Regions from separate parts of the Streptomyces sp. BI87 genome, predicted to be linked through region 3. Evidence: riboswitches for the same ligand, from Rfam matches in the RefSeq annotation. Region 3 holds a riboswitch; each other region holds the start of a gene.
What was found. A riboswitch is a leader RNA that binds a small molecule or an ion and turns the genes downstream of it on or off. The one in region 3 is predicted to bind cobalamin.

Region 1: linked by a shared signal. The riboswitch ahead of OIM89_RS22585 (prenyltransferase/squalene oxidase repeat-containing protein) and the one ahead of OIM89_RS03955 (ABC transporter substrate-binding protein) in region 3 are both predicted to bind cobalamin.
Region 2: linked by a shared signal. The riboswitch ahead of OIM89_RS24630 (cobalamin biosynthesis protein) and the one ahead of OIM89_RS03955 (ABC transporter substrate-binding protein) in region 3 are both predicted to bind cobalamin.
Region 4: linked by a shared signal. The riboswitch ahead of metE (5-methyltetrahydropteroyltriglutamate--homocysteine S-methyltransferase) and the one ahead of OIM89_RS03955 (ABC transporter substrate-binding protein) in region 3 are both predicted to bind cobalamin.

Annotation. Positions count from the first base shown of each region.
Region 1 is NZ_CP110079.1:5,060,107-5,065,956, forward strand. It holds partial or broken gene OIM89_RS22570 (ABC transporter ATP-binding protein) at 1-12, opposite strand, end outside; gene OIM89_RS22575 (CbiQ family ECF transporter T component) at 77-1,210, opposite strand; gene OIM89_RS22580 (SCO2322 family protein) at 1,224-1,937, opposite strand; gene OIM89_RS22585 (prenyltransferase/squalene oxidase repeat-containing protein) at 1,934-3,169, opposite strand; cobalamin riboswitch at 3,278-3,417, opposite strand; gene OIM89_RS22590 (glycosyltransferase family 4 protein) at 3,653-5,047, shown strand; gene OIM89_RS22595 (class I SAM-dependent methyltransferase) at 5,041-5,775, shown strand; gene OIM89_RS22600 (prenyltransferase) at 5,772-5,850, shown strand, end outside.
Region 2 is NZ_CP110079.1:5,526,712-5,532,561, reverse strand. It holds gene OIM89_RS24645 (class II aldolase/adducin family protein) at 1-138, opposite strand, end outside; gene OIM89_RS24640 (inorganic phosphate transporter) at 450-1,730, shown strand; gene OIM89_RS24635 (hypothetical protein) at 1,762-1,983, shown strand; cobalamin riboswitch at 2,160-2,291, shown strand; gene OIM89_RS24630 (cobalamin biosynthesis protein) at 2,417-3,403, shown strand; gene OIM89_RS24625 (cobyric acid synthase) at 3,400-4,968, shown strand; gene OIM89_RS24620 (putative cobaltochelatase) at 5,069-5,850, shown strand, end outside.
Region 3 is NZ_CP110079.1:923,370-929,219, forward strand. It holds gene OIM89_RS03950 (MMPL family transporter) at 1-2,063, shown strand, start outside; cobalamin riboswitch at 2,122-2,314, shown strand; gene OIM89_RS03955 (ABC transporter substrate-binding protein) at 2,374-3,426, shown strand; gene OIM89_RS03960 (FecCD family ABC transporter permease) at 3,423-4,484, shown strand; gene OIM89_RS03965 (ABC transporter ATP-binding protein) at 4,481-5,284, shown strand; gene OIM89_RS03970 (ABC transporter permease) at 5,447-5,850, opposite strand, start outside.
Region 4 is NZ_CP110079.1:1,138,779-1,144,628, reverse strand. It holds gene OIM89_RS04900 (GNAT family N-acetyltransferase) at 1-157, opposite strand, end outside; gene OIM89_RS04895 (helix-turn-helix domain-containing protein) at 154-1,422, opposite strand; gene OIM89_RS04890 (ATP-binding protein) at 1,582-1,989, shown strand; gene OIM89_RS04885 (hypothetical protein) at 1,986-2,180, shown strand; cobalamin riboswitch at 2,285-2,434, shown strand; gene metE (5-methyltetrahydropteroyltriglutamate--homocysteine S-methyltransferase) at 2,619-4,937, shown strand; gene OIM89_RS04875 (PRC and DUF2382 domain-containing protein) at 5,201-5,850, shown strand, end outside.

The sequences.
Region 1 (5,850 bases), 4.1 Mb from region 3:
GAACCTGATCACACCGCACCTCCACGAGAGCCCTGCCACCGCGCCACCCCACTGCCCCGCACCACTCCGCCGCCGCTCACGTGGACTCCGGGGGCCGGGGCGCCACGAACGCCGGGACCAGCCCGAGCAGCACCGCCGCCGCCGGCCAGAGTGGCAGCTCCGGAGTGGTCAGCGGCACCGTCGGCGGGTTGAGCTGCGCCGGCGCCAGTGAGCCGAGATGGATCAGGAGCGCGGCGACCGCCACCCCCGAGCCGGCGACCACCCAGGCCCGCACCCCCCACCGGTCGGGCCGGTACCGGCTGCGCACACTCCGCCGCCCGCCGAGCCACAGCCCGGCCAGCGCGGCGGCAAGACCCAGCGCCAGCACCGGCACCCCGAACCCGCCGCCCTGGTCGGCGAGGAGACCGTACGTACCGAGGCAGACGCCGATCAGGCCGCCCACCGTGAGGGCGGCCGTGGTGCGGCGGACGGCGGGCGGGACGGCGGCGGTCCGGCCGTAGCCCCGCGCGTCCATCGCGGCGGCCAGTGCCACCGACCGTTCCAGCGCCCCTTCCAGTACGGGCAGGCCGACCTGGAACAGGCCGCGCAGCCCCCGGTCGGGGCGGCCGCGCAGCCGCCGGGCCGCGCGCAGCCGGCGGACGTCGGCGACCAGGTTCGGGGCGAAGGTCATGGCGACGACCACGGCGACGCCCGCCTCGTACAGGGCGCCCGGCAGCGATTTCAGCAGCCGTGCCGGGCTGGCCAGGGCGTTGGCCGCGCCGACGCAGATGAGCAGGGTCGCCAGCCGCAGCGCGTCGTAGAGCGCGAAGAGCATGCCCTCGGCGGTCACCCGGCCGCCGAGCCGTACCCCGCGTGCCCACTCGGGCAGCGGGACCTCGGGGAGGGTGAACAGGACGTGGGTGCCCGGCACCGGTGAGCCCAGCACCATGGCGAAGAGCAGCCGGATGGCGATGATGACCAGGCCGAGTTTGACGAAGGCCCCGTAGCTGCGGGCCCACGGCGAGCTGGTGCGGCGGGCCGCGACCACGTACCCGGCGACGCCGATCAGCAGGGCGAGCAGCAGCGGGTTGCGGGTCCGCGAGGCGGCGGCGGCCAGCCCGAGCGCCCACAGCCACCACGCCCCGGCGTGCAGCGCGTTGGAGCGCGTCGCGAGCGGGGCGAGCAGCGCCGGGCGTACCCGGCGCGCCTGCTGGAGAGGGCCGTGCGCCATCGTGACCAGCCGCTCAGCCGCGCCGGCGGCGGGACTGCCAGAGGGCCGCCACGCCCAGCACGGCCACCGCGCCAATCCCGACGAGCAGCCCGGCCGAAGGACCGCCCCCGCCCGAAGCGGAACCGGAGTCCGACTCCTCGCTTCCGGGGGAGGCGGCGTCGGAGGACTCCTCGGCGGACGGTCCGCCCGCCCCCGAGACCTGCTCGCCGCACCCGGTTTCCGGGTAGCCGTCGATGGCGCAGAGCATCGCCGAGGAGTCGTACCGCAGCGGCGGGGCTACCGCCGCCAGCGCGTCGGCGGCACTCGCGTCCTCCGCCACGCTGGCACAGGCGGTACGGGCCTTCGGCGGGCGCTCGCCCCCGGGCGCGTCGGCGGTGGTGCCGAAGTCCAGGACGAGCGCGATCCGCTTGCGCCCGTCGCGCTCCTCGGTGCCCGCGCAGATCTCCGCGAAGGCGGCCTTCGGGCGGGGCGCGGCGGAGTCGTCCGCCTCCGCGCTCACCGCGAACCGGAATCCCTGCACCGAGCCGTCCTCCGGGCGGAGCTGGGCCGGTCCCTGGGTGGCGTAGCTCCAGGTGGCGCCCTCGCGCTCCCAGAACGACCAGTAGCGGTACCCGGCGGCCTGCGCGGGCGCCGCCACGAGCACGGCCAGCAGCAGGCCGAGGAGCAGCGCGAGCCCCGCCCGCAGGGTGGTGCGGGCGGGGCGGGACGCGGTGGGGCCGGGGGTCACTTGCGGCCGGACTTGTTGCGCAGGCTGATCATCAGGCCGATGCCCGCGCCGACGAGCACGCCGACACCGACGATCCACCAGACGCTGATCTGCGAGCCGTCCTCGTCCACCACCTGCTTCGCGGAGTCCTGGGCACTGGGGGTGTCCTCCGCGGACTTCGGCGCGGGGCCGGTGGCGTTCAGCCCGGCGACCAGGTCGGTGGAGCCGAAGGCGCGCGGGTCGGTGCCGGTGGCGTGGGCGGTCAGGACGAGCTGGGCCCAGGCGGACGGGCCGGACTGCTCCGCCCAGGCGGGGCCGTTCTTCTCCAGCCAGGCCAGTGGCTTCTTCGCGGCGTCGGTCAGCCCGGCCGCGTACAGCGCGGTGACCGCGTCGGCGGTGTTGCCGGTGTCGGGCTGGTCCTCGGCGCCGGGCATGGCGGAGGTCAGGTGGCCGTCCTTCTTGAGGACGTCGGCGAGGTGGGCGGCGCCGTTGGCGGCGGCCGCGCGGGCGTCGGCCGGCTTCTCGCAGGCGGTCTGCGCGGCGGACTCGCCCTTGGTGACGACGAGGGAGGAGCCGAGGCCGCCGAGGACTCCGGCGGCGGTGGCGTCCTCGTTGGCGGTGAGGTCGCCGTTCTTCTCCGGCTGGAAGGCGAAGGCGCCGCCGTCGGCGCACGTCAGGCTGAGGCCGAGCAGCGCGTCCTCGGGGGTCTTGCCCTTCTTCGAGGTGACCGCGCCGGCCTTGGTGCCGGTGGCGGCGAGGGCGCCTATCACCAGCGAGGTCGAGTTGGTGTCGGTGTCGCCGCCGGGCGTGTAGCCCCAGCCGCCGTCGTCGTTCTGCGCCGCCTTCAGCCAGTCGACGGCCTTGCCGACCGCCTCGTCGTGGCCGCCGAGCGCGGCGAGCGCCTGCACGGCCGTGGCCGTCTGGTTGGTGTCGACCGGAGTCTTCGTGTCGCAGTCGGCCGACGGCTCGGCGCGGAACGGGGCGAACGAGCCGTCCGCGCACTGCTGGCCGGTCAGCCAGTCGACGGCCTTCGCGGCCGGCTCGACCCCGGCGGTGTGCTGCGCGAGCAGCGCGAGGGACTGGCGGTAGACGCCGTCGTAGGTCGGGTCGCTGTCGCCGTACAGGCCCGAGGGCACCTTCTTGACGGAGGGGGCGGGGGAGTCCTCGGCGACGGCGGCCGGAGCGAAGGCGGCCGACGCCGCCGTCAGTGCGGTCAGCGCGGTGAGCGCCAGGGCGCTGCGACGGACGGTCATGGGTGGGGTGCCCTCTCCTGAAGGAAGCCGGGCACGGGCGCGCGAAGGCGCCGGGCTCCGGCTCCGTATGCCTCGACGGTGCCGGCCGCCGGAGGGGTCCGGCGGCGTGAGCCGGTCATGAGTCCGAGGAGGCATTCCGGCTCCGCCGGCCCGCTCTCGCGGGCGGCTCACGGCTGCGGGTCAGCGCCGGATTCCCACCGGCTTCCCCTCACACGGTCCTGACGACGACCCGGTCACTGTACCGGTGCGGGCGCGGGGCGGTCCGGGGCCGCCGTCCGCCCCCGTGCCAAGGGCCGGGAGCCGCAGGGCCGCCCCTGGCCGGCCGTGGTGTGAATCACCTGTTCCGAAGGTTCTGAACGAGCTACCTGCCGGTAGATTCGATGCTTCGTGAACGATCAAGACCGACCGCGGTGAAACTTGTTGCGGATCGGAGTCCCGGCGTAACCTCCCGGGACCATCGGGCTGGCAGAAGGGGACCGGGCAGTGACCGCTGAGGCCATGGAGGCGGACCCCGCACGCGAGGAAGCCGCCCCGGAACAGGCCTCGGGCGATCCCCTCGCCGACGGCGCCAGGCCCCTGCGCATCGCCCTCCTCACCTACAAGGGCGACCCCTTCTGCGGCGGCCAGGGCGTCTACGTCCGCCACCTCTCCCGCGAACTGGCCCGCCTCGGCCACCACGTCGAGGTCATCGGCGCCCAGCCCTACCCCGTCCTCGACGAGGGCGTCCACCTCACCGAGCTGCCCAGCCTCGACCTCTACCGCCAGCCCGACCCGTTCCGCACTCCCGGCCGGGGCGAGTACCGCGACTGGGTCGACGCGCTGGAGGTCGCCACCATGTGGACCGGCGGCTTCCCCGAGCCGCTCACCTTCAGCCTGCGCGCGCGCCGCCACCTCGCGGCCCTCGCCGGGCGGTTCGACGTGATCCACGACAACCAGACGCTCGGCTACGGCCTGCTCGGCGGCGACCGCGCCCTCGGCGCCCCGCTCGTCACCACCGTGCACCACCCCATCACCGTCGACCGGCAACTGGAGCTGGACGCCGCCGGCTCCTTCAGGCGCCGCCTCTCGGTCCGGCGCTGGTACGGCTTCACCCGGATGCAGAAACGTGTCGCCCGGAAGCTGCCCTCGGTCCTCACCGTCTCCGGCACCTCGCGCCAGGAGATCGTCGACCACTTCGGCGTCCGCCCCGACCGCGTCCACGTGGTCCACATCGGTGCCGACACCGACCTCTTCTCGCCCGACCCGTCCGTCGCCGAGGTGCCCGGCCGGATCGTCACCACCTCCAGCGCCGACGTGCCGCTCAAGGGCCTCGTCCACCTGGTGGAGTCGCTCGCCAAGATCCGCACCGAGAACCCCGACGCCCACCTGGTCGTCGTCGGCCGCCCCGCCGAGGACGGACCGGTCGCCCAGGCCATCGAACGGTTCGGCCTCACCGACGCCATCCAGTTCGTCAAGGGCATCAGCGACACCGAACTGGTCGACCTCATCCGCTCCGCCGAGATCGCCTGCGTCCCCTCCCTCTACGAAGGCTTCTCGCTGCCCGCCGCCGAGGCCATGGCCACCGGCACCCCCCTGGTCGCCACCACCGGCGGCGCCATCCCCGAGGTCGCGGGCACCGACGGCGACACCTGCCTCGCCGTGCCGCCCGGCGACGCCGGCGCGCTCGCCGCCGCGCTCGGCAAGCTCCTCGCCGACCCGGAGCTGCGCCGCCGCCTCGGCACCGCGGGCCGCGCCCGGGTCCTCGCCAAGTTCACCTGGCGCCAGGCCGCCCTCGGCACGGTCGCCCACTACCGCCAGGCCATCGCCGGGAGCCCGGGTCGCCCCGCCGCCCCGGTCACCACCGCCCGACCCGACCGCGAAAGCAGGTCCACGTGCTGACCGTCGACTTCACCCGCTTCCCGCTCGCCGCCGGCGACCGTGTGCTCGATCTGGGCTGCGGAGCGGGACGCCACGCCTTCGAGTGCTACCGGCGCGGCGCGCAGGTGGTCGCCCTCGACCAGAACGGCGAGGAGATCCGCGAGGTCGCCACCTGGTTCGCGGCGATGAAGGAGGCCGGTGAGGCCCCGGCCGGCGCCACCGCCACCGCGATGGAGGGCGACGCCCTCAACCTGCCGTTCCCCGACGAGTCCTTCGACGTCGTCATCATCTCCGAGGTGATGGAGCACATCCCCGACGACAAGGGCGTCCTCGCCGAGATGGTCCGCGTCCTCAAGCCCGGCGGCCGCATCGCCGTCACCGTGCCCCGCTACGGCCCCGAGAAGGTCTGCTGGGCGCTCTCCGACGCGTACCACGAGGTCGAGGGCGGCCACATCCGCATCTACAAGGCCGACGAACTCCTCGCCAAGATGCGCGGCGCCGGACTCAAGCCCTACGGCACCCACCACGCGCACGCCCTGCACAGCCCCTACTGGTGGCTCAAGTGCGCGTTCGGCGTCGACAACGACAAGGCGCTGCCGGTCCGCGCGTACCACAAGCTGCTGGTCTGGGACATCATGAAGAAGCCCGCCCTGACCCGGGTCGCCGAGCAGCTGCTCAACCCCGTCGTCGGCAAGAGCTTCGTCGCCTACGCCACCAAGCCGCACACCCCGACGGCGGCCGCCAAGTGACCGCTCCCCGGACGGAACACCTGGTCCTGCCCGGGGTACTGACCGAGCAGCAGGCCCGCGCCACCGTCGCGGGCC
Region 2 (5,850 bases), 4.6 Mb from region 3:
GTTGCCGGAGGTGCCGACCACCAGTCCGTCGCGGACGGTGGCCCGGGCCGTTTCCACGAGGTCGCGCCAGGCGTGGGCGACGGCCTGGTCCTCCAGGAGCTGCCAGGGGCGGCCGGGGTGCGCGCGGTTCTTCTCCATGGCCGCGCATCCTGCCACCGGCCGGGCGTGTGCCGGGGCACGCGCCCCATTCCGTTTCGGCGCCCCGTCCCCCTGTCTCCGGTGCGAGCTGCCTCACATCGGGCGGCTGCGGGAACCACGCCGGGGGCCCGTGTCCCGGGGCGGTAGGGGTACCCCGGCCCGCTCTCCCAAGGGGTCGGGGCGGGGCTGGGGGTGAGGCGGCCGAGGGGGCTCCGTTTCGGGTCACCACGTTGCCTGCCCCAGTTCATCTTCCGTTCACTCAGCGCCCCTACGTTCAACGAGCCAACGACGTCCCACAGAAGTCCGGGTAAATGGAACACATCACGCTTCTCCTCGGGATCGTGATCGTGACCGCTCTCGTGTTCGACTTCACGAACGGTTTCCACGACACAGCCAACGCGATGGCCACCACCATCTCGACCGGCGCGATGAGGCCCAAGGCCGCGGTGGCGATGTCCGCCGTGCTCAACCTCGTCGGCGCGTTCCTCTCCGTGGAGGTCGCCAAGACGATCTCCGGCGGACTCATCAACGAGGACGGCCTGAAGACAGAAGTCATCTTCGCCGCCCTCGTAGGCGCCATTCTGTGGAATCTTCTGACCTGGCTCGTCGGCCTGCCGTCGAGCTCCTCGCACGCGCTCTTCGGCGGCCTCATCGGCGCCGCGGTGATGTCGGCGGGCTGGTCCTCCGTCAACGGCGGCACCGTCGTCACCAAGGTGCTGCTGCCCGCGATCGCCGCGCCGCTCGTCGCCGGCCTCGCCGCGATGCTCGCCACCCGGCTGACCTTCCGGATCAACCGGAACGTGGACGAGAAGTCCACCGCCAAGGGCTACCGCGCCGGGCAGATCGCCTCGGCCGGCCTGGTCTCGCTGGCGCACGGCACCAACGACGCCCAGAAGACGATGGGTGTCATCACCCTCGCCCTGGTCACCGGCGGTGTCCTCGCCCCCGGCTCCAACCCCCCGATGTGGGTCATCGTCTCCGCCGGTGTCGCCATCGCGCTCGGTACGTACCTGGGCGGCTGGCGCATCATCCGGACCATGGGCAAGGGCCTCACCGATCTCACGCCGCCGCAGGGCTTCGCCGCCCAGACCAGCGCCGCGACGGTCATCCTGGCCTCCTCCCACCTGGGCTTCTCCCTCTCCACCACCCAGTCGTGCTCCGGCGCGGTGATGGGTGCGGGCCTCGGCCGCAAGGGCGGCGTGGTCCGCTGGTCGACCGCCACCCGGATGTTCGTCGCCTGGGGTCTGACCCTGCCGGCCGCCGCCCTGGTCGGCGCGGCCGCCGAACTCCTCACCAAGCAGGGCGACTGGGGCGTCGCCGCCACCGCGGTCCTGCTGGTCGGCGGGTCCTTCGCGATCTGGCTCCGCTCGCGCCGCTCCCCCGTCACCCACGACAACGTCAACGACGTGGACCCGGTGCGGGACGAGCCCTCGGGCGTCGTCACCCAGGCGATGGCCTCCGTGGCCCCGCCGCCCACCGGCGCGGCTGTCGCCTCCGAGGAGGCGGACGGCTCCCCGCTCGGGTCGATCCCGGCCCAGCCCGGCCACTCCTCCGCCACGACCGAACCGGCCGCCCGGCCGGCCAAGGTCTGACCCGGCCTCGCGTACGTAAGGACACCTCACCATGAACATCGACTGGGCAGCTCTCGGCTCCGTCTTCGGCGTGAGCCTCGTGGTCACCGTCGCGCTCGTCGGCTTCTTCACCCTGGGCATCGTGGGCCTCTCCAAGGCCGCGAGCGGGGCCCAGGGCGGCGGGTCGGGTGTCGCGGCGAAGGCCGGCGGCTACCTCTGCTTCGCGCTCTGCGCGGCGGCGGTCGCCTACGGGATCTACATCATCGTGGCCTAGGGCCACCACCCGCCGGGAAGGGCGGGCCGGACGTACGCCGTCCGGCCCGCCCTTCGGCGTATCCGCGCACCGGCCCCGGCTGTGGGGCTCCACACACTCTTCGTCGCAGGTCAACGGTGAGTTGACTGGTGTTCCGGGAGCGTGGTGGACTGCCCGGGCCGAAACACGGAGGCAGCAGAGGAAGCCGGTGAGAATCCGGCGCGGTCCCGCCACTGTCACCGGGGAGCGGCATCTCCGCCCAGCGCCACGGCCCCCGATCTGGGGCTGGAAGGCCAGGGGATGCCGCCGATCCGGAAGCCAGGAGACTCTCGCCCCCGGTCACGTCGAACCAGGGCGCGGACCCTGAGTGAGGACACACCGCCATGCGTGGCTGCCCGTCGCCGCCCCCTGACCTGCTCCCCCGGTACGCCGAGCGCCGAACGGGCTGAGCCCCGTGGACCGTGCCGACCGCGTCTTCGCGTACGGCGCCACCGCCGGACTGCTGGCCGACGCCCTCTTCGCCGACCCCCGCCGGGGCCACCCCGTGGCCCTCTTCGGCCGGGCCGCATCGGCCGTCGAGCGGCGCCTGTTCCACGACCACCGGGGCTGGGGCGCGCTGCACACCGCGCTCTGCGCCGGAGGCGTCACCGCCGGGGCCGCGCTGGCCGCCCGGGCCGTCCGACCTCACCCGTGCGCGGCCGTCGCGCTGACCGCCGCCACGACCTGGGCGGTGGTCGGCGGCACCTCGCTGGTGCGCGAGGCCCGGCTGATCGGCGCTGCCCTGGAGGCCGGGGACGTGGCCGAGGCCCGGCGGCTGCTGCCCCGGCTCTGCGGGCGCGACCCCGAGGCGCTGGACGCGGACGCGCTGGCCCGGGCGGTGGTCGAGTCGGTCGCCGAGAACACCTCGGACGCGGTGGTCGGTGCCCTGGTGTGGGGCGCGGTCGCTGGCGTCCCGGGACTGGCCGGCTTCCGGGCCGTCAACACGCTGGACGCGATGGTCGGCCACAAGTCGCCCCGGCTGCGCCGGTTCGGCTGGGCCTCGGCCCGCCTCGACGACGCCGTCGGGTACCCGGGGGCCCGGCTCACGGCGGCCCTCGCCGTCCTCGCCGGGCCCGACCCGCGCGGCGCCCTGCGCGCCTGGCGGTCCGACGCGCACCGCCACCCGAGCCCCAACGCGGGCCCGGTCGAGGCGGCGTTCGCCGGGGCGCTGGGCGTACGGCTCGGCGGCACCCTCACCTACGGCGGGCGGACCGAGCACCGGCCCGTGCTGGGCGGCTCGGGCCGCGCGGTGCGGCCCGGTGACATCGAGCGGGCCGCCCGGCTCTCCCGGCGAATCGGCGCGCTGGCGCTGGTCGCGGGGGCCGGCGCGCGGCTGGCCGCCGGAGCGATACGCGGGCGCGCACGGCGCGCGGCGACAGGACAGGGAGGGGCAGGGGCATGAGCGGCGGAGTGCTGATCGCGGGGACCACCTCGGACGCCGGGAAGAGCGTGCTGACGGCCGGCATCTGCCGGTGGCTGGCGCGGCGCGGGGTGAAGGTGGCGCCGTTCAAGGGGCAGAACATGTCCCTCAACTCGTTCGTGACCAGGGAGGGCGCGGAGATCGGCCGGGCCCAGGCGATGCAGGCCCAGGCGGCCCGCGTGGAGCCGACGGCGCTGATGAACCCGGTGCTGCTCAAGCCCGGCGGCGACCGCTCCAGCCAGGTGGTGCTGCTCGGCAAGCCGGTCGGGGAGCTGAGCGCCCGGGGTTTCTTCGGCTCGGTACGCCCGGACGAGCCGGCCCGGGCGGTGTCGGGGGGCCGCCGGGAGGCACTGCTGGAGCCGGTCCTCGCCTGCCTGGCCGAGTTGCGGGCCACCCACGACGTGGTGGTCTGCGAGGGCGCGGGCAGCCCCGCCGAGATCAACCTGCGCCGGACCGACATCGTCAACATGGGCGTGGCCCGGGCAGCGAAGCTGCCGGTGCTGGTGGTCGGTGACATCGACCGGGGCGGCGTCTTCGCCTCGTTCTTCGGCACCACGGCGCTGCTGGCTCCCGAGGACCAGGCGCTGGTCGCCGGGTACGTCGTCAACAAGTTCCGGGGGGACGTGGAGCTGCTGAAGCCCGGCATCGAGATGCTGCGGGGCATCACCGGCCGCCACACCTACGGCGTCCTGCCGTACGCAGACGGGCTCGGCATCGACGAGGAGGACGGGCTGCGCGTCTCGCTGCGCGGCGCGGTCCGCGAGTCGGTGGTGGCGCCGCCGGCCGGCGAGGAGGTGCTGCGGGTCGCGGTCTGCGCGGTGCCGCTGATGTCCAACTTCACCGACGTGGACGCGCTGGCCGCCGAACCGGGCGTCGTGGTGCGGTTCGTGGACCGGCCCGAGGAACTGGCCGACGCCGACCTCGTGGTGGTCCCCGGCACCCGGGGCACGGTCCGCGCGCTGGCCTGGCTGCGCGAGCGGGGTCTCGCGGACGCGCTGCTGCGCCGGGTCGCCGAGGGGCGTCCGGTGCTCGGCATCTGCGGCGGCTACCAGCTGCTCGGCGAGCGGATCGAGGACGAGGTGGAGTCCCGCGCGGGCACCGTCGAAGGGCTCGGCGTGCTGCCGGTGCGGGTGCGGTTCGCGGTGGAGAAGACGCTGGCCCGGCCGAGCGGTTCGGCGCTGGGCGAGCCCGTCGAGGGGTACGAGATCCACCACGGCGTCGCCGAGGTGCTCGGCGGCGAGCCGGTCTTCACCGACGCCGGCGGGCGCGCCCTGGACGGCTGCCGGGCCGGCGCCGTCTGGGGCACCCACTGGCACGGCTCGCTGGAGAGCGACGGCTACCGCAGGGCGTTCCTCACCGAGGTGGCCCGGGCCGCGGGCCGCCGCTTCGTCCCGGCGCCCGGCACCTCCTTCGGCCGCCTCCGCGAGGAGCAGCTCGACCGGCTCGGCGACCTGATCGAGGAGCACGCCGACACCGGCGCCCTGCTGCGCCTCATCGAGCAGGGCGCCCCGCCCGGCCTGCCGTTCCTGCCGCCGGGCGCGCCGTGAGCCGCCCGTCCGTACCTCCCGGCCCCGCGTCCCCCGTCCGCCGTACCCGTGCCGCCGCCGCGCGGTGCGGAGTCCCGGTGAGTGAAGGAGTGAAGTCCCGATGAGTACCAGTTCCCGTTATCCGTTCACCGCGATCGTCGGTCAGGACGACCTGCGGCTGGCGCTGCTGCTGAACGCGGTCTCCCCGGCGGTCGGCGGTGTCCTCGTCCGGGGGGAGAAGGGCACCGCCAAGTCGACGGCCGTCCGCGCGCTGGCCGCGCTGCTGCCGGCGGTGCGGACCGTGGAGGGGTGCCGGTTCTCCTGCGACCCGGCCGCGCCCGACCCGGGCTGCCCGGACGGGCCGCACCCGGCGGACGGGCCCGGCGGCGAGCGGGCGGCCCGGATGGTGGAGCTGCCGGTCGGCGCCTCCGAGGACCGGCTGGTCGGCGCCCTCGACATCGAACGGGCCCTGGCCGAGGGCGTGAAGGCGTTCGAGCCGGGCCTGCTGGCCGACGCGCACCGGGGCATCCTCTACGTCGACGAGGTCAACCTCCTCCACGACCACCTGATCGACCTGCTGCTCGACGCGGCGGCGATGGGCGCCTCGTACGTGGAGCGCGAGGGCGTCTCGGTACGGCACGCGGCCCGTTTCCTGCTGGTCGGCACGATGAACCCGGAGGAGGGCGAGCTGCGCCCGCAGCTCCTGGACCGGTTCGGGCTGACCGTCGAGGTGGCCGCCTCCCGGGAGCCCGGCCAGCGCGTCGAGGTGGTGCGCCGCCGGCTCGCCTTCGAGGACGACCCGGCCGCCTTCGCGGGCCGCTGGGCCGGCGAGGAGGCCGGGCTGCGCGAGCGGGTGGCCGCCGCCCGGGCGCTGCTCCCCCAGGTCCGCCTGGGCGACGGCGC
Region 3 (5,850 bases):
CCTGGCTCGGCATCGGCGGCACCCTCGGCCCGTACGCGGGGAAGCTCGGCGAGGTGGCCACCAACGACCAGGCCGCCTTCCTGCCGCAGAGCGCCGAGTCGACCAGGGTCTCCGAGGAGCAGAAGGCCTTCTCCGCCGACGAGGCCCTGCCCGCCCTCGTCGTCTGGACCGCGAAGGACGGCGGACGGCTCCCGGCCGACGCCCGCGAGGCCGCCACCGGCACCCTCGCCTCCCTCGCGGACGCCGACTTCACCGCCGGGCGCCCCTCCCCCGCCCTCGCCTCGAAGGACGGCGAGGCGCTGGAGGGCGTCGTCCCGCTCCGCACCGACCTGGACGAACTCCAGCCCGTCCTGGACGAGATCAAGGAGGCGGCCGGCAAGGTGCCGGGCACCGAGGCGGTCATCGCCGGTCCCGCCGCCAGCCAGGCCGACCTCTCCGACGCCTTCGCCGGGATCGACGGACTGCTGCTGGGGGTCGCGCTGATCGCGGTCCTGCTGATCCTGCTGGTGGTCTACCGCAGCGTGCTGCTGCCCCTGGTGATCATCTTCGGCGCGGTCCTCGCCCTCGGGCTCGCCTGCGCGGTGGTCTACGCGCTGGCCCAGCGGGACGTGGTCCGCGTCGACGGGCAGGTGCAGGGCATCCTGTCGATCCTGGTGATCGGCGCCGCCACCGACTACGCGCTCCTGCTCACCGCCCGGTTCCGGGAGGAACTGAGCCTGCACGGCGACCGGTTCACCGCGATGCGACTCGCCTGGCGGCAGTCGTTCGGCCCGATCACCGCCAGCGCCGCCACCGTCGCGCTCGGCCTGCTGGCCCTGCTCCTCAGCGACCTCACCAACAACCGGGCGCTCGGCCCGGTCGGCGCGATCGGCATCGTCTGCTCGGTCTTCAGCGCGCTCACCTTCCTGCCCGCCGCCCTGGTCCTGCTGGGCCGCGCCGCCTACTGGCCGGCCCGCCCCAAGGTCACCGGCACCGGTGGCAGCCACCGCCTGTGGCAGCGGGTCGCGGACCGGGTCGACCGGACGCCGCGCAAGGTCTGGGCGATCACCCTGGCCGCCCTCGTGGCCTGCGCGGCCTTCGCCCCGACGCTGACCAGCCGGGGCGTCCCGCTGGACGAGATCTTCGTCAACGACGCGCCCTCGGTCTCCGCCCAGGAGACGCTGAGCCGTCACTTCCCGGGCGGCGCCGGCAACCCGGCCGTCGTCATCGCCGACGTCGGCCAGGTGGACGAGGTGGTCGCGGCCGCCGAGAAGACGGAGGGCGTCGCCTCGGTCGCGCCGGTCACCGAGTCGGGGCGGCCCGGCGGCGGCGCACCGCGCGTCGTGGACGGCCGGGTGCGGATCGACGCCACCCTCCAGGACGGCGCGGACAGCGACGCCGCCAAGGAGACCGTGGCCCGGCTGCGCACCGCCGTGCACGCGGTGGACGGCGCCGACGCCGTGGTCGGCGGCTACACCGCCCAGCAGTACGACACCCAGCGCACCGCCGAGGCCGACCGGAACCTGATCATGCCGGTGGTGCTGGCGATCATCCTGGTCATCCTCATCGCGCTGCTCCGCTCGCTGGTGACGCCGCTGCTCCTGGTGCTCACCGTGGCGCTGAACTTCGCCGCCACCCTCGGCATCGCCTCGCTGGTCTTCACCCACGTCTTCGGCTTCTCCGGAACCGACGCCTCCGTCCCGCTCTACGGCTTCGTCTTCCTGGTGGCCCTCGGCGTCGACTACAACATCTTCCTGATGTCCCGGGTCCGCGAGGAGACCGCGCTGCACGGCTCCCGGGAGGGCGTCCGGCGCGGCCTGACCACCACCGGCGGTGTCATCACCTCGGCCGGCGTGGTCCTGGCGGCGACCTTCGCGGCGCTCGGCGTGATCCCGCTGGCCTTCCTCGCCCAGATCGCCTTCATCGTCGCCTTCGGCGTGCTGCTCGACACCCTGGTGGTCCGCTCCCTGCTGGTCCCCGCCCTGGTCCGCGACATCGGCTCCGCCTCCTGGTGGCCGGGGGCACTCAGCCGCCGGGCCCAGCCCGCGAAGGAGGCCGCGGGCGAGCCCCGCACCCCCGCATAACCGCAGGCCGTACGCGCACCACGGACCTCCCCCGCCCCCGGGCGCGGGAGGTCCGCTGTGCTAGCTTTCGCACGCCAGTCGTACCCGCGCATCTCGATGCGAACGGGTCAGGGAATCCGGTGCGAACCCGGAACTGACGCGCAGCGGTGAGGGCGACGGGCGGCGCAGGACGCCACTGGGGCAGCCCCCGGGAAGGCGCGCCGTCCGGACGACCCCGAGTCCGAAGACCTGCTGGCCCTCCGTCCGTACGGACGGGGTTCCTGTACGCCAGGCTTCGCGACCGAGCCTCGACACCGAAAGCCGCACCCCTGTGCCTGTTGCGCCCTTCCGCCCAACCTCCCTCGCCGCCTCCTGCGCCGTCCTCGGCCTGCTGCTCACCGCGTGCGGAGGGGGTGCCTCCCAGCCGGCCGGCGACGCCAAGGGCGCCAAGGCGACCACGCTGGAGAACTGCGGCCGCACCCTCACCGTCGAGCAGCCGCCGGAGCGCGCCGTCTCGCTCAACCAGGACTCCACCGAGATCCTGCTCTCGCTCGGCCTCGCCGACCGGATGGCAGGCACCGCCACCTGGACCGACCCGGTCCTCCCCCACCTGGCCAAGGAGAACGCCAAGGTCAAGCGGCTGGCCGACAACAACCCCTCCTTCGAGAGGGTCCTCGACCAGGAACCCGACTTCGTCACCGCCTCCTTCGAGTCGACCCTCGGCAAGGGCGGCGTCGCCACCCGCAAGGCCTTCGAGGACCTCGGTGTGGGCACGTACGTCTCGCCCGCCGACTGCGCCAAGTCCCACACCGGCGACGGCGACGGCTCCCGGGACGAACCGCTGACCATGGCCGCCATCCACGGCGAGGTCACCGACCTGGCGAAGGTCTTCGGCGTCGAGGAGCGCGGAGAGAAGCTCGTCGCCGACCTCGCCCGGCGCGCCGAGAAGGCCACCGACGGGCTCAGCACGAAGAAGGCGCCCGAGGACGAACGCCCCACCCTGCTCTACTGGTTCGCCAACGCCGAGGCGCCGTACATGGGCGGCTGCTGCGGCGCCCCCGGCATCATCACCGAGGCCGTCGGGGCGAAGAACGTCTTCGACGACACCCAGGCCGAGTGGCCGCAGATCAACTGGGAGACGGTCGCCGACCACGACCCCGACGTGCTGGTCATCGGCGACCTGACCCGCAAGTCGCAGACGGCGGAGAGCGCTGCCAAGAAGATCGCCTTCCTGGAGTCCAACCCGGCCACCCGCACCATGACGGCGGTGAAGGAGAAGCGGTACGTGCTGCTGAGCGGCGCCGCGATGAACCCCTCGATCCGCACCGTCGACGGCATCGAGGAAGTCGCCGCCAAGCTGCGTGAGTTCGGGTTCGCCAAGTGACCCCCACCGCCGCGCGGCCCCCCACCGGGAAGGAGCGGACGCGGCGGCGGCCGGGGGCGTGGACGCTCGGCCTCCTCGCGCTCGCGCTGCTGCTGGCCTCCGTCTCGGTCGCCATCACCATCGGCCCGGCCCGGGTCTCGGTCCCCGACGTGTGGGCGGTCGTCGCCTCGCGCTTCGGCGACGGCGAGAGCGGGCTGACGCCCGTCCGCGAGGGCATCGTCTGGGAGCTGCGGCTGCCGCGCACCGTGCTGGCGGCGGTCTGCGGGGCCGGGCTCGCGGTCTGCGGCGTGGTCATGCAGTCGCTGCTGCGCAATCCGCTGGCCGACCCGTTCGTCCTCGGCGTCTCCTCCGGCGCCTCCACGGGCGCGGTCGCGGTGGTCGTCCTCGGCCTCGGCGGCGGCGCGCTCTCGATCTCCACCGGCGCCTTCCTCGGCGCGCTGGTCTCCTTCGGGCTGGTGCTGCTGCTCAGCCACAGTCTGGGCGGCACCACCGACCGGGTGGTGCTCTCGGGGGTCGCGGGCATGCAGCTCTTCTCGGCGCTCACCTCGTTCGTCGTGATGTTCGCCGCCGACGCCGAGCAGACCCGGGGCCTCCTCTTCTGGCTGCTCGGCAGCCTCTCGGGGGCCACCTGGACCGACGTGTGGGCGTGCCTGGCGGTGCTGGTGGTGGCGCTGGTGGTGTGCGGGGCGCGGGCCGTCCAGCTCGACGCCTTCGCCTTCGGCGCGGAGAGCGCCGCCGCGCTCGGCGTCTCCGTGACGCGCACCCGGCTGATCCTGCTGAGCGTCACCGCGCTGCTCACCGCCGCGCTGGTCAGCGCGGCCGGCGCGATCGGCTTCGTCGGCCTGGTGCTGCCGCACGCGGCCCGCGCCCTGGTCGGCACCCTGCACGGCCGGCTGCTGCCGGTGGCGGCGCTGAGCGGCGCGGTCTTCCTGGTCTGGGTGGACACCCTGGCCCGGACCGTGCTGGCGCCGCAGGAGATCCCGGTCGGCGTGGTGACCTCGCTGATCGGCGTGCCCGCCTTCGTCCTCATCATGTACCGCACCCGGAGGCCCTCATGACCGGCCGCGAGGCACTTCCCGACGACGGGCCGGCGCTCCGGGCCGAGCGGGTCACGCGGTCGGCCGGCGGTCGGCTCGTCCTCGACGGCGTCGACCTGGAGGCGCGCGCCGGCAGCACGGTGGGGCTCATCGGGCCCAACGGCTCCGGCAAGTCGACGCTGCTGCGGCTGCTGGCCGGGCTGCTCGCGCCGAGCGGCGGCACCGTCACCGTGGACGGCTCCACCCCAGCCGAGCTGGGCCGCCGCGAGACGGCCCGGCGGCTCGCCGTGGTCGGCCAGCACGCGGCCACCGACACCGACCTGACCGTCCGCGACGTGGTCGGGCTCGGCCGCGTACCCCACCGGCGGGCCTGGGCGGCGCCCGGTGCGGCCGACCGGGAGGCGGTGCGGGCCGCGCTGGAGCAGACCGGGCTGGTGCCCTTCGCGGACCGGCTCTGGCACACGCTCTCCGGCGGGGAGCGGCAGCGGGCGCAGATCGCGCGGGCGCTGGCGCAGGAGCCGCGTCATCTGCTGCTCGACGAGCCCACCAACCACCTCGACGTACAGCACCAGTTGGAGTTGATGTCGCTCGTGGCGGGGTTGCCGGTGACCTGTGTGGTGGCGTTGCACGATCTCAATCTCGCGGCGATGTTCTGCGACGAGGTCGTGGTGTTGCGCGCGGGGCGCGCGGTGGTCTCCGGGGCTCCCGGGGAGGTGCTCAGTGAGGGGCTGATCGCTGAGGTGTACGGGGTGCGGGCCCGGGTCGTGGCCGACGGCGGGGGGACGTTCGTGCGCTTCCTGGCGCCGGAGGCCGGTCACTGACCTGGGCCCCGGCGGCTGGCCGGCCAGGGTCGCGGTGCGGTCCGCCGCGACCGTGCCCTGTCCCCGTACGCCAGCGACCGATGCCGCACGGTCCGGAGTCCGCATCGCAGATGGGGCGCCGCCTCCCTCTGTCCCGCCGGGGTACGCGACGCCATCTGGTCTTCAGCGCCGCAACTGGAGACGTGACCAGGCCAGCACGGTCAGCGCCGCGAAGGCCAGCGAGAAGGCGACGCTCACCGCGAGCTGGACCGTCGTCGCGGGTGCGATCGGGCCGTCGGGCGCGGTGTGCCCCATCGTCCAGAGGGCGGGCGCGGCGAGGGGCAGCCGGCCGGCCGCGCCGGCGAGGACGCCGACCTGGGCGACGATGACGAGGCCGATCGCCGTCGAGACGCCGCCCAGGATCGAGCGGGAGACAGTCGCGACCCAGGCGACGGGCAGCGCGACGAGCCCGGTGAGCAGGCCGAGGAAGAACTGGCGACCGATCCCGGACCAGGCGGCGGCGTCCGGGGGACCGTAGCCGAGCAGGTTTCCCAGGACGAGGAGACCCGCGACGAGCAGCGTGTTCA
Region 4 (5,850 bases), 220 kb from region 3:
GACCTCCCCAGTGGTCCACGAACCAGGGAAACCGCTGCCGGAACTCCTCGTCCTCGGTCACCCCGGAGTACACGTCCCGCTGCGTGTCGATCAGGATCTGCCGGATCTGCGGCAGGTCGTCGCGGGTGTAGTGGCGCAGGGTCAGAGCGGGGGTCATCGGGCTTGGCTCCGTTCGGATCGGTAGCGGTCCACCCACTGGCGGGTGCTGTCAGCGTGCGGTGCGAGGGTGGTCAGGTTTCGGTTGAAGCCCGCCAGGAAAGAGCGCATCCGTCCTGGCAGGACGTTGCCTTGCATGAGTACGAATACCTGCCCGGCCGTGGCGCACGCCTGGTCCACGTCACGCTGGCGAATCTGGGTCAGGGCCAGTTGGAGGGTGGCCAGCGCGCGGTTCCGTCGAAAATGCTGAGGGATGGCGGCCAAGGCGCGATGCGAAGCGGCTTCTGCCTCCGCCGGGTCGCCGATCTTGTTCCGCACGATGGCGGTGATGGCCAGCAGTTCGGGATGCCCGTAGAAGGACACCCAGGTCGGGCGTGGGTCGTTCAGGGATGCCTTGGTAAGGGCTTCTTCCGCGTAGCCGAGCGACCGCAGGGCGGCCTGCCGGTCTCCGCACTCTGCGTGGCCTACGGATGTACGGGCGTGGGCGAGGGAGGCGAGCAGAGGGTCCCGGCGTGCGGCGCGCGTGGTCTGCGCTGTTTGGGCGGCGTGCACTGCCTCGCTGAAGTGCTTTCCCTGGCGGGCCAGCATCGCGTGTGAGTTCCATACACGTAGTTCGGCTTCAGCGGCCGATCCCAGTCCGGCAAGGTGCAGAGCACGGTTGAGGTGTTGCTGGGCGCGGCCGCTCCTGCCGGCATCCACCGCCGACCATGCTGCGGCGGCCGTGTACTCGGCGGCGAGTCCGTACAGCCGCTGTCGAACGCGCTGCGAGGCTGCCCTCTCCTGCAACGCCAGGGCCTGGCTCGCGCCCGCCAGGGCGGACTGTTCCAGTGCTTCGTGTCCGCCCCTGGTCGCATCCAGTGCTGTCAAGGCGTCCAAGCCGTTGCGCAGTCGGATCACATCAGTGGTACCGACCGAGTACGGCCGGGAAGTGATCAGAGGCATGGCGGCGGCTGTAGTCGTGCCTGTCGCGGCGGCCAGGAAGTTCCTGCGGTGCACAGGTGCCTCCGTCCTGGTAGGGCTTCGTCGACCCGCCGGAGGGGTGAATCCCAGTTCCTCGGCGGTACGACTGAATACTGCCTCCAGGGCTTCTCGCTGCCGAGGGTGGGGCCAACGAGTCTTTCCGGTGAGCCAGTTGCGCACTGTGCGATCGCTGACGGTGCCTGCCCTGCCGAGGGCCCGGAGGTAGTCGTTCACAGCCTCCGCCAGCTCTTCCTGGGTGTGCCCCGCCTCTGTGAGCGCCTCCGCCAGGTACGTGTTCGCTGCCACGACGCCAAGGTAGCGGGACAGAGGGTGCGAAGTGCTGTGGATCACGCGAAATTTCCGGCTCTCCGAGAGCGCGATGCAGGCAGCTTTTCCTCACGGGCCGTCATGAGGCGTCGTTCACTCAGTGACGTGCAGCCTTTGAAGCGAGGGGTCCTGATGGCCATGACCACCACAGCCCATCCCACGGGGTGTCCCGGCTACAGCGAAAGCCTCCCCCGCGAACCCGAGAGTGCCGCCCTGGCCCGCCGTCTCGTGCGTACCTCGCTCCACGCCTGGGGCCTTGATCTCCTGGCCGCCGACGCCGCCGTGATCATCACCGAGCTGGTGGCCAACTCCGTGCGGCACGCCCGGCGGGAGTCCATCCGGGTGACCGTCGAGCGGCCCGCCGAGTACCGCGTGCGCCTCGGAGTCGTCGACTTCTCGAAGCAGCGGCCGGTGCGCGGGACGGCGGGCCCCGAGGACGAGGCCGGGCGCGGCCTGGTGCTCGTGGAGGCGCTGGCGGCCGAGTGGGGGACCGAGCTGTTGCCGTGGGGGAAGCGGGTCTGGGCGGAGCTGGAGGGCGAGCGATGAGCGGGCGTAATCCGTGGGCCGGCGACCTGGTCCACGACGAGGAGGCGGACCGGCGCGGGATCGCCACCGATGTACGCGGCGGCACGGGGTGGGTGCTGCGGCCCGAGCGCGGAGTGGAGCGGAGGACCTCCGAACGGCCCGGGCGACTGACGCTGCTGGCGTCCAGGGAGGAGACGCGGGAACGCCTGTAGAGACGCGGCGTTCCGTCATGTGAACACCCACACCCGCGACCCGCCCACCCCCAGCTAGGCTGCCCCGTGCAGCTGGTTCGCCCCGTCCGCCAGGCGGGGTGTCGTAAGAGGGAACCCGGTGGGAATCCGGGACTGCCCCGCAGCGGTGAGTGGGAACGAACGCCGTCATACGCACTGGGTCCGGGGAACGGGTCCGGGAAGCGACGGCCAGTAGGGGTCCGCCTCGGCGGATGTGCCCGCGAGTCCGAAGACCTGCCCGTTGCCCGCGCACGGCGATCCGTGTGCGGACATCCCGGTGACCTCGTGGGCGGGTCGGAGGAGCACAAAGCGGACGGACGGGCGCGCCCTCGGGCGTGGGACTCGCCGTCCGGTCCGTCATCCCTTCGCGTCCCCGTCCTGTCGCCAGGATGCAGGAGACATCTCGCGAAGGAGAGTTCCGTGACAGCGAAGTCCGCAGCCGCGGCAGCACGGTCGACCGTGTACGGCTACCCCCGCCAGGGACAGCACCGGGAACTGAAGAAGGCCGTCGAGGGGTACTGGAAGGGCCGCGTCGGCGCCGACGCCCTCAAGGAGACGGCGGCGGGGCTGCGCCGCGCCAACTGGGCCCAGCTCGCCGAGGCCGGCATCGACGAGGTGCCCACTGGTGACTTCTCGTACTACGACCACGTCCTGGACACCAGCGTCATGGTCGGCGCCGTTCCCCCGCGCCACCGGGCGGCCGTCGACGCCGATCCGCTCGACGGGTACTTCGCCATGGCGCGCGGCAACCAGGACGTGGCGCCGCTGGAGATGACCAAGTGGTTCGACACCAACTACCACTACCTGGTTCCCGAACTCGGCCCGGACACCGTCTTCACCGCCGACTCCGGCAAGCAGGTCGCCGAACTGGCCGAGGCGCTCGCCCTCGGCCACACCGCCCGCCCGGTCCTCGTCGGCCCCGTCACCTACCTGCTGCTCGCCAAGCCCGCCCCCGGCGTCGCCGAGGAGTTCGAGCCGCTCACCCTGCTCGACCGGCTCCTCCCGGTCTACGCCGAGGTCCTGGGCGACCTGCGGGCCGCCGGGGCCGAGTGGGTCCAGCTGGACGAGCCCGCACTCGTCCAGGACCGCACCCCGGCCGAGCTCAACGCCGCCGCCCGCGCCTACCGCGACCTCGGCGCCCTCACCGACCGGCCCAAGCTGCTGGTCGCCTCGTACTTCGACCGGCTCGGGGAGGCACTGCCGGTGCTGGCCAAGGCTCCGGTCGAGGGGCTGGCGCTGGACTTCACCGAGGCCGCCGCCGCCAACCTCGACGACCTCGCCGCCGTCGGCGGCCTGCCCGGCAAGCGGCTCGTCGCGGGCGTCGTCAACGGCCGCAACATCTGGATCAACGACCACGAGAAGTCGCTGGCCACCCTCGCCACCCTGCTCGGCCTCGCCGGCCGCGTCGACGTCGCCGCCTCCTGCTCCCTGCTGCACGTCCCGCTCGACACCGCGCCCGAACGCGAGCTCGACCCGCAGATCCTGCGCTGGCTCGCCTTCGCCCGGCAGAAGACCGCCGAGATCGTCACCCTGGCCAAGGGCCTCGCCCAGGGCACCGGCGCGATCGGCGCCGAGATCGCCGCCAACCGGGCCGCCCTCGCCTCCCGCGCCGACTCCCCGCTCACCCGCGACCCGGCCGTCCGCGCCAGGACCGCCGCCGTCACCGAGGCCGACGCGCGCCGCCCCCAGCCGTACCCGGAGCGTGCCGTCGCCCAGCGCGAGCGGCTGCGGCTGCCGCTGCTGCCCACCACGACCATCGGCTCGTTCCCGCAGACCGGCGAGGTGCGCGCGGCCCGCGCCGACCTGCGGGCGGGCCGGATCGACGCGGCCGGGTACGAGGAGCGCATCGCCGCGGAGATCGCCGAGGTCATCGCCTTCCAGGAGAAGGCGGGGATCGACGTCCTGGTGCACGGCGAGGCCGAGCGCAACGACATGGTCCAGTACTTCGCCGAGCAGCTCACCGGCTACCTCGCCACCCGGCACGGCTGGGTCCAGTCGTACGGCACCCGGTACGTGCGGCCGCCGGTCCTGGCCGGGGACATCTCCCGGCCCGCGCCGATGACGGTGGGCTGGACGACGTACGCCCAGTCGCTCACCGAGCGGCCGGTCAAGGGGATGCTGACCGGGCCCGTCACCATGCTGGCCTGGTCCTTCGTCCGGGACGACCAGCCGCTCGGGGAGACCGCCGCGCAGGTGGCGCTGGCGCTGCGGGACGAGGTGGCCGACCTGGAGGCGGCCGGGACCGCGGTGATCCAGGTCGACGAGCCGGCGCTGCGGGAGACGCTGCCGCTGCGCGCCGCCGACCGGCCCGCCTACCTGGCGTGGGCGACGCGCGCCTTCCGGCTCACCACCGGCGGCGTGGCGCCGGCCACCCAGATCCACACGCACATGTGCTACGCGGAGTTCGGCGACATCGTGCGGGCCATCGACGACCTCGACGCCGACGTCATCAGCCTGGAGGCGGCCCGCTCCCACATGGAGGTCGCGCACGAACTCGCCGCCCACGGCTATCCGCGCGAGGCCGGTCCCGGGGTCTACGACATCCACTCGCCGCGCGTCCCGGGCGCCGAGGAGGCCGCCGCCCTGCTCCGCGAGGGCCTGGCGGCCATCCCGGCCGGGCGGCTCTGGGTCAACCCCGACTGCGGGCTGAAGACCCGCGGCTGGCCGGAGACCCGCGCCTCCCTGGAGAACCTGGTGGCCGCGGCCCGCACCGTCCGCGCCGCGCTCGACGCCTCCTGACCGGTGCCGCGCCCGGGGAGGTAGGGCCGGGCCATTCACCCGAATGGAGTAATGCCGTACGTCCCCGGGAGGCGGCTCCCGGCCCTCCCGGAGGCCCGCGTACGCCTTGCCGCACGCAAGGCGCGGGCCGCCCGAGAGGGGGCGCGGGCCGCCCCGGGTTGCCGCGACGGCGTTCCGGGTGCGCGATGGAGACGTGGGTGTGTGGGCCCATGGGGGTGCTCCCGGAATCCTCCGCCACGCGCCGTCCAAGGAGTGATCACGACATGACAGCAGGTGACAGCTTCCTCACCACCGACCAGCTGGTGGGGCTGACCGCCTACGACCGCGACGGCGCCAAGGTCGGCAGTGTCGAACAGGTCTTCCTCGACGACGCCACCGGGAAGCCCGAGTGGGTCACGGTCAAGACCGGCATGTTCGGCATGAAGGAGACCTTCGTGCCGCTGGCCGGGGCGGGCCACGACGGCGAGGGACTGCACCTCGCCTACGCCAAGGACACGATCAAGGACGCCCCGCGCGTCGACGCCGACGAACACCTCGACGCCGCCGAGGAGCGCGAGCTGTACGCCCACTACGGGGTCACCCGGGGCGGCAGCGGCAAGACCGGCGAGGAGATGAGCGGGCGTACGGACACGTCCGGCAAGGACACGGGCATGGACACCGGGACCAAGGCCGCGGCGGCGGGCACCGCCGGGGCGGCCGGGGCCGCGGGCGCGGCCGGTGCCGGTGGCCGCAGCCAGTCCGGCATGGACCGGCCCGCCGAGGGCCGGCCGCTGGCCGGAGCCGGCATGAGCCGGTCCGCCGCCGAGACGGGCGACGACCGTGCCAAGTACGCCGACGAGATGGTGCGCTCCGAGGAGCAGCTGCGCGTCGGCACCGAGGAGCAGGAGGTGGGCCGCGCCCGACTGCGCAAGGT